Linked DNA regions of Sporomusa sphaeroides DSM 2875. The protein of the gene in region 1 binds, or shares a complex with, the protein of each later gene. Links are inferred from orthologs where the notes say so. Each region holds a gene or a part of one and is shown in the gene's direction. Other genes may lie near its edges.

What was found. Proteins that work in one complex are often made in the same cells at the same time.
Region 2: the proteins of mfd (region 1) and uvrA are in contact, whole or in part, in a crystal structure (PDB 4DFC), measured with the Escherichia coli proteins. The link is inferred for Sporomusa sphaeroides DSM 2875 from one-to-one orthologs.

The regions. Positions count from the first base shown.
Region 1 is NZ_CP146991.1:378,466-382,594, forward strand. What follows is about bases 142-4,006. They hold mfd (transcription-repair coupling factor), read left to right. Parts: upstream 142-506; coding sequence 507-3,806; downstream 3,807-4,006. Other genes in these bases: SPSPH_RS01625 (anti-sigma-F factor Fin), read left to right, coding at 142-232; spoVT (stage V sporulation protein T), read left to right, coding at 3,982-4,006. In the rest of the region: more of SPSPH_RS01625, read left to right, coding at 1-141; more of spoVT, read left to right, coding at 4,007-4,129. UniProt on the Escherichia coli protein: Couples transcription and DNA repair by recognizing RNA polymerase (RNAP) stalled at DNA lesions. Mediates ATP-dependent release of RNAP and its truncated transcript from the DNA, and recruitment of nucleotide excision repair machinery to the damaged site.
Region 2 is NZ_CP146991.1:3,250,727-3,254,155, reverse strand. It holds uvrA (excinuclease ABC subunit UvrA), read left to right. Parts: upstream 1-385; coding sequence 386-3,229; downstream 3,230-3,429. Other genes in the region: uvrC (excinuclease ABC subunit UvrC), read left to right, coding at 3,254-3,429; uvrB (excinuclease ABC subunit UvrB), read left to right, coding at 1-148. UniProt on the Escherichia coli protein: The UvrABC repair system catalyzes the recognition and processing of DNA lesions. UvrA is an ATPase and a DNA-binding protein. A damage recognition complex composed of 2 UvrA and 2 UvrB subunits scans DNA for abnormalities.

The DNA.
Region 1 (4,129 bases):
TTGTGAATATTGTAATGAACCTATCGATACATTAGAAGTAGATCAAGTAGATGAAGCCAAGTTTGGGTTTGATTGCTTGACTGCCCAGGAACGCCAGGATATAATTAAGATTGATGCTGCGCAAAATGCTATGTATGTAAAATCGTTGTGTGATTCCTGTATTGCCGCCATGGGTTTGGAGGATACCATCGGACTGGGCATGACGACTGCTAATAAAAGCTATATTCATTAATGAATAAATAGCTTTTGCAAAAACATAAATATGTAAGGGCTTTAGCCTAGGCTAAAGCCCTTTTGAAATCCAATAAAAAAAATTATCCGATGACTAACCCGTCTAAGACTCCCGCCTCTGCAAGCGGGAGTTATACCCCTACGGGCACAGGCGAGCGGTTAAGTTCCTGGATAATTCCGACTAAGATTCAGATGGGTTAAAAACCTATCTGAATCAAGTCTCCATTTATGGGATAACTACCATCAATGAGGTTTTTAGTATGGGAGAGAAAACGATGCTGACGTTATTTGCATCTTTATATGAGGATAAGGCGCTAAGGCAGGCGCAGGCGGCATTTACGGCGGAAAATGCTCAGAGTCTGCTCTATGGCGTCACCGGTTCGCAAAAAAGTGTGCTGATAGCGGCCGCCTTTCAGGCTGCAGTCCGGCCGACCATTATTATAACCGCCGGTCATGAAGCCGCAGAAACCTTCCGAACCGATTTTGCCGCGCTGTTGCCTGAGGTGCCGGTAGTCGAGTTACCGGCCGCAGATATTGTAACCTTTGCGGCAGCTGCCAAAAGTGTTGAGTTGGCAGCCAAACGCATGGATGTTTTGAACCGTATGGTACGGGGAGAAAAAATCATTGTTCTGGCTATCGCCGAAGCCGCCATGCAAAAGGTTATACCCAAACAGGAGTTTTTGAACAGCCGTCTTACGATCAGCAGCGGCGACCTCATTAACCGGGAGGAACTGATTCATTCGCTGGTGGAGTTTGGCTATGAGCGGGTGGACCAGGTGGACGGTGCCGCACAGTTTAGCATACGCGGCGGGATTATTGATATTTTTGCTGTTAACCGGAGTCTGCCGCTCCGGCTTGAGTTATTTGGGGACGAAATAGATTCTCTGCGTGAATTTGAACCTGTCAGCCAGCGTTCGGTACAGGATCTGGAACTGGCCGACATCATGCCATTAACCGAACAGGAGCTAAGCGGCAAACCGGCGGTGTTTGTTTCTTATCTGCCGGCAGGCGCCACCATTGTAATGGACGAACCGGCGCGGCTTAGGGAGCAGATGGCCAAACTGGTTAAGGAAAACCCGGATATTAAACGCCGGGTAGTGGGCTGGACTGAACTCGCCGCTGCCTGCCAGGCCTATAATGCCGTATATTTGTCGCTGCTGCTGCAAAAAATCCCTAACACCCAGCCAACAGAGATTGTCAGCATAACAGCCAAAGGCATTGCCCCGTTTCATCGTCAGATTGATATGCTAATTGACGAAATCAAAGGCTGGCAGGAGAAGAAATACAGTATTGCTTTATTTATGCCCAGTCAGGATAAGGCAGCCAATATCCAGCAGAACCTGACCCAAGAGGGGATTACCACTATTATAGCGCCGCTGGGTCCCATGCCGCTGATTCCGGGCGCTGTTGTTGTATCAACAGGTACGCTGTCAGGCGGCTTTGAATTACCCCAGGCCAGGCTGGTCGTGCTGACCGAGCTTGATATTTTCGGACGGCAGAAGCGCAGACGCCGGCCCCGGGTGGGGAAAGACCAGCAGATTAATTATTTTCGCGATATTAACCTGGGCGACTATGTGGTGCATGTCAATCACGGTATTGGCAAATACGTCGGGGTTGAGACGCTCGAAGTGGGCGGCGTACATAAGGATTATCTCTACATTCGCTATGCCGGTGATGACAAACTGTATGTGCCGACAGACCAGGTGGGGCTGTTGCAGAAATACATTGGCGCCGAGGGTGAGGTGCCTCGTCTCAGCAAAATGGGCGGCAGCGACTGGCTAAAGGTCAAGACCAAGGCCAAAGCCGCCGTGGCCGATATGGCCAAAGAGCTGATCGAACTTTACGCTCAGCGTCAATTGCAGGTGGGGCATGCTTTTCAGCCGGATACTCCCTGGCAAGGGGAGTTTGAGGATACCTTCCCTTATGAGGAGACACCAGACCAACTGCAAGCCATTACTGAAGTCAAACACGATATGGAACAGCCGCGGCCGATGGAACGCCTGTTATGCGGCGATGTCGGCTTTGGCAAGACTGAGGTGGCCATACGCGCCGCCTTTAAGGCTGTTATGGGCGGAAAACAGGTAGCCGTCCTGGTGCCGACAACCGTGCTTGCCCAGCAGCATTATCAGACCTTCAGCGCCCGCTTTGCCGAGTTTGGCACAAGCGTTGATGTTGTCAGCCGTTTTCGCAGTGCCAGAGAACAAAAGGCCACCTTGCAAAAACTGGCTCTTGGCCAGGTGGATGTGCTTATCGGCACCCATCGTATTTTGCAGTCCGATGTGGTGTTTAAAGATTTAGGGCTCTTAATTGTGGATGAAGAACAACGGTTTGGTGTTGCCCAAAAGGAAAAGATGAAACGCTGGCGGGCCAATCTGGATGTGCTTACCTTAAGTGCCACGCCCATCCCGCGCACTCTCCATATGTCGCTGGTAGGTGCACGGGATATGAGCATTATTGAAACTCCGCCGGAAGAGCGTTTTCCGGTGCAAAGCTATGTTGTTGAATATAATGAGGAAATTATCCGTGAGGCTATCGTCCGGGAACTGAAGCGCGGCGGACAGGTATATTTTGTCTATAACCGGGTGCAGACTATTGATAAGGTACGCCAGCGGCTAAGCGAAATTCTGCCTGATGCCACAATTAAAACAGCGCACGGCCAAATGCCGGAGGAACTGTTAGAGCAGGTTATGCTTGACTTTTACGAAGGCCGGGACGATGTCCTGATTTGCACCAGTATTATTGAAAACGGTTTGGATGTACCGAATGCCAATACGATTATTATCTATGATGCCGATCATTTTGGCCTGTCCCAATTGTATCAAATGCGCGGGCGGGTTGGCCGTTCGCACCGGATGGCTTATGCCTACTTTACTTACCGGCGGGACAAAGTGCTCACAGAGGTTGCCGAAAAACGGCTGCAGGCCATCAAAGAGTTTGCCGAACTGGGTTCAGGTTTTAAAATTGCCATGCGAGATCTGGAGATTAGAGGCGCAGGCAATATTTTGGGTCGTGAACAGCACGGACATATTGTCAGCGTTGGTTTTGAAATGTATTGCCGTTTGCTGGATGAGGCGGTCGCAGAACTCAAAACCGGCAAGGTGTTTGTCCCGCCGCCGGAGCCAACCATTGAACTTAATATCGATGCCTATCTGACCGGCGATTATATCGGTGATGCCATGCATAAAATTGAAATATACCAGCGTATTGCCGCCGTGCGTCAGGAGTCTCATTTGACGGAACTGATTGATGAACTGATTGACCGCTTTGGCGAGCCGTCGCTGCCGGTAAGCAATTTACTTGCTGTCGCCAGGATTAAGAACCTGGCCCGGCGACTCGGGGTTCGCTCCATTGTTGAGCAAAATAACCGGGTGGAGATTACCTTTGGTGATAATCCACAGGTAGCTGATGGTGGTTTAGTGAGTGCCAAAAATCTTTTTCCCGGCAAACTGGCTTTCCTGCCCGGCCCGCCTGAAACCATGCGTCTGTCTACTTCCCGCCTTACCGTGGCTATCCCGGATGCGCTGATCAAATTATTTTCCACTTTGGCTGGCTTGGATTATGTAAAAAAATGTTAATTTATCTCTTGTAAGTGATCCAGAAAAATGAATAAAACCTATTGGCCGGATATATACTACTATCAATGAAGGATTAAGTATTTGCCAGTGAATGTGTTTGTTTGGCTTCGATTTGTCTGTTGCAATTGTTTCCGTATTACACTAGTTGACGTAAGCTGCAGAAAGGGGGATATTGGTGAAAGCAACCGGAATTGTACGCAGAATTGATGATTTAGGCCGGGTTGTAATACCAAAAGAAATCAGACGAACCTTAAGAATTCGCGAAGGGGATCCACTCGAGATATATGTTGATCGTGAGGGTGAGGTAATTCTAAAAAAATACT
Region 2 (3,429 bases), 2.9 Mb from region 1 along the record:
TCAGGCCTCCAGACAGCTCGAATTTGAGCGGGCGGCTGAACTTAGAGATATGATTGTCGAACTCCGGCAAAAAGCCGGGGGTGGAACAGGTAAAGGCAAAACAGCCGGCAAAACCGGCAGTAAGACGAATAAAGCCAGGAAGAAGTAGCAGCTCCTGTTGCCCTTATCCGCTGGCTAAACTCGCTATAAGACTCCCGCTTCTAAAAGCGGGAGTTATACCCATACGGGCACAGGCGAGCGAGTAAGCCCCCTGGATAATTCCGGGTCGCTTTGTAATTTTACGCTGACAAGATGCTACCATTATCATTAAGATACTGGTATAATATAAAACGAATAATTGCTATCCATTAATATGCAGTAGTTAAAAGAGGGGAATAAGACAAGCATGACAGACAGTATTATCATTAAAGGTGCCAGACAACACAATTTAAAAAACATTGACATAACTATTCCACGCGACCAACTGGTGGTTATTACCGGGCTGAGCGGCTCAGGCAAATCATCACTGGCGTTTGATACCATTTATGCCGAAGGGCAGCGGCGCTATGTGGAGTCATTGTCCGCCTATGCCCGGCAGTTTCTGGGCCAGATGGACAAACCGGATGTCGACTATATCGAAGGCTTATCGCCGGCGATATCCATTGACCAAAAGACCACCAGCCGCAACCCGCGTTCCACCGTGGGGACCGTTACTGAGATTTATGATTATCTTCGCCTGCTGTTTGCCCGGGCGGGACGGCCGTATTGTCCCAAATGCGGCAAGCCTATTGCGCAGCAGACGGTGGAACAGATGGTCGACCAATTGCTGGCTTTAGGCGAGGGTGCCCGACTGAGCATTATGGCACCGGTAATTCGCGGGAAGAAGGGCGAGCATCAGAAAGTTCTGGAGGATATCGGCAAACAAGGCTATGTCCGGGTGCGGGTGGACGGCGAGGTCCGTGATGTTACGGATGAGATTAAGCTGGAAAGGCACAAGAAACATACCATCGAAGTTGTGGTCGACCGCATTGTAGTGCGTGACGGGATTGCTACCCGTCTGGCCGACTCTATTGAAACTGCGCTTGAACTGGGCGGCGGCATTCTTACTGTCGATACCGGCGGCACTAACGAACTGATATTCAGCCAGAATTTTGCCTGTGTGGATTGCAGTATCAGCCTGCCGGAGATTGCCCCGCGGATGTTTTCTTTTAACAATCCCTTTGGTGCCTGCCCGGACTGCACCGGTCTCGGCAACAACCTGGAAATAGACCAGGCGCTGGTCATTCCTGACCCGGGCAAGTCTTTTATTGACGGGGCCATTGCGGCCTTGAGCAAGAATACCAATTCCTATTTCATGTGCCAGCTGGAAGCCGTGTTGGAACGCTATGGCAAAACCCTGTATGACACCTGGGAAAATACCCCTGATGATCTGAAGGAGATTATTCTTCATGGCGGCGGGGCTGAGAAATTCACTTTCCGTTATGATAATATGTATGGCGAAACCAAAACCTATTACTCGGTGTTTGAAGGGGTATTGCCGATGCTTTCCCGGCGGCACCGTGAGTCCACTTCCGACTGGTCCAGGGAAGAAATTGAAGAATACATGAGCTCCAAGCCCTGCCCGGCGTGCAAAGGGGCAAGACTTAAGCCGGAAGCGCTGGCCATCAGGGTCGGCGGCAAAAATATTTATGAAATCACCCGCCTGACGGTGGCTGAGTCTCAAGCCTTTTTCAGCAAGCTGGAGCTTACTGAGCGGGAAAAAGTCATTGCCAACCAGATATTAAAAGAGATTAATGCCCGTCTGGGCTTTTTGCTCAATGTCGGCCTGGATTACCTGACGCTTGACCGGGCTGCCGGTACGCTTTCCGGCGGTGAAGCTCAGCGCATCCGGCTGGCGACGCAAATTGGTTCAGGCTTGGTCGGGGTGCTGTACATTCTGGATGAGCCCAGCATCGGCCTGCATCAGCGCGACAACAACCGTCTCCTGGACACGCTGAAGCATTTGCGCAATCTGGGAAATACGCTGCTGGTGGTGGAACATGATGAAGATACCATGTATACCGCCGATCATATTATCGACATTGGCCCGGCTGCCGGTGCGCACGGCGGCAATATTGTCGCCGCAGGTACTGTCGATGACATCAAAGCCTGCGAAGACTCGGTAACAGGCCAGTATTTAAGCGGACGCAAAGCCATTCCCGTACCGGCCGAGCGCCGTCAGCCAAACGGCAAATGGCTGGAGGTTATCGGAGCTAAGGAAAACAACCTCAAAAAGGTCAATGTCCGGTTCCCGTTAGGCGTGTTTACCGCTGTTACCGGGGTGTCGGGTTCTGGCAAAAGCACGCTGGTCAACGAAATTTTATACAAGGGCCTGGTCAGTCAGCTGTATCGCGCCAGCCGCGCCCGGCCGGGAGACCATGACAGTATTCGCGGTCTGGAATATATTGATAAAATTATTGATATCGACCAGTCGCCTATTGGCCGGACACCGCGCTCCAATCCGGCGACCTATACCAGTTTGTTTGACAGCATCCGGGAACTGTTCAGCCAGACGTCAGAAGCCAAGATGCGGGGCTACCGTCCGGGCCGCTTCAGCTTTAATGTCAAAGGTGGCCGTTGCGAAGCCTGCAAAGGTGACGGCATTATTAAGATTGAAATGCACTTTTTGCCTGATGTCTATGTGCCTTGTGAAGTGTGCAAGGGAGCCCGCTACAACCGTGAGACGCTGGAAGTCCACTACAAGGGGAAAAGCATTGCCCAGGTTCTGGACATGGTGGTCGACGAAGCGGTTGAATTTTTCCAGAATCTCCCCAAGATTCACCGCAAGCTGCAGATTATGAAGGATGTGGGCCTGGGGTATATCAAGCTTGGTCAGCCTGCGACCCAATTGTCGGGCGGCGAGGCGCAGCGGGTTAAGCTGGCCACCGAACTGGCACGGCGCAGTACCGGCAAAACGCTGTATATTCTGGATGAGCCCACTACCGGTTTGCATACCGCCGATATTCACCGCCTGCTGGAGGTGCTGCAGCGGCTGGTTGACGGCGGCGATACGGTTGTGGTTATTGAACACAACCTGGATGTGATTAAAACCGCTGATTATATTATTGACCTGGGGCCGGAGGGCGGCAACCGGGGCGGCACCATTGTCGCGCAGGGTACGCCGGAGCAGGTGGTGGCTGTGGCGAAATCGTATACCGGTCAGTATTTAGCCCCCATCCTGGCGCGCGGGCCGCGGCAGCAGCGTGAGTAAAGGAGGTGTCCGGTCATTTCTGTAATATCTCCTGCAGTTGAGGAAAAACTGGCATTATTGCCTGACAAGCCTGGCGTCTATCTGATGAAAGACGGGAAAAACCGGATTATCTATGTCGGCAAAGCCATTAATTTGAAAAACCGGGTGCGCTCCTATTTTCAGTCAAGCCGTAATCATTCGCCCAAAGTAATTGCTTTGGT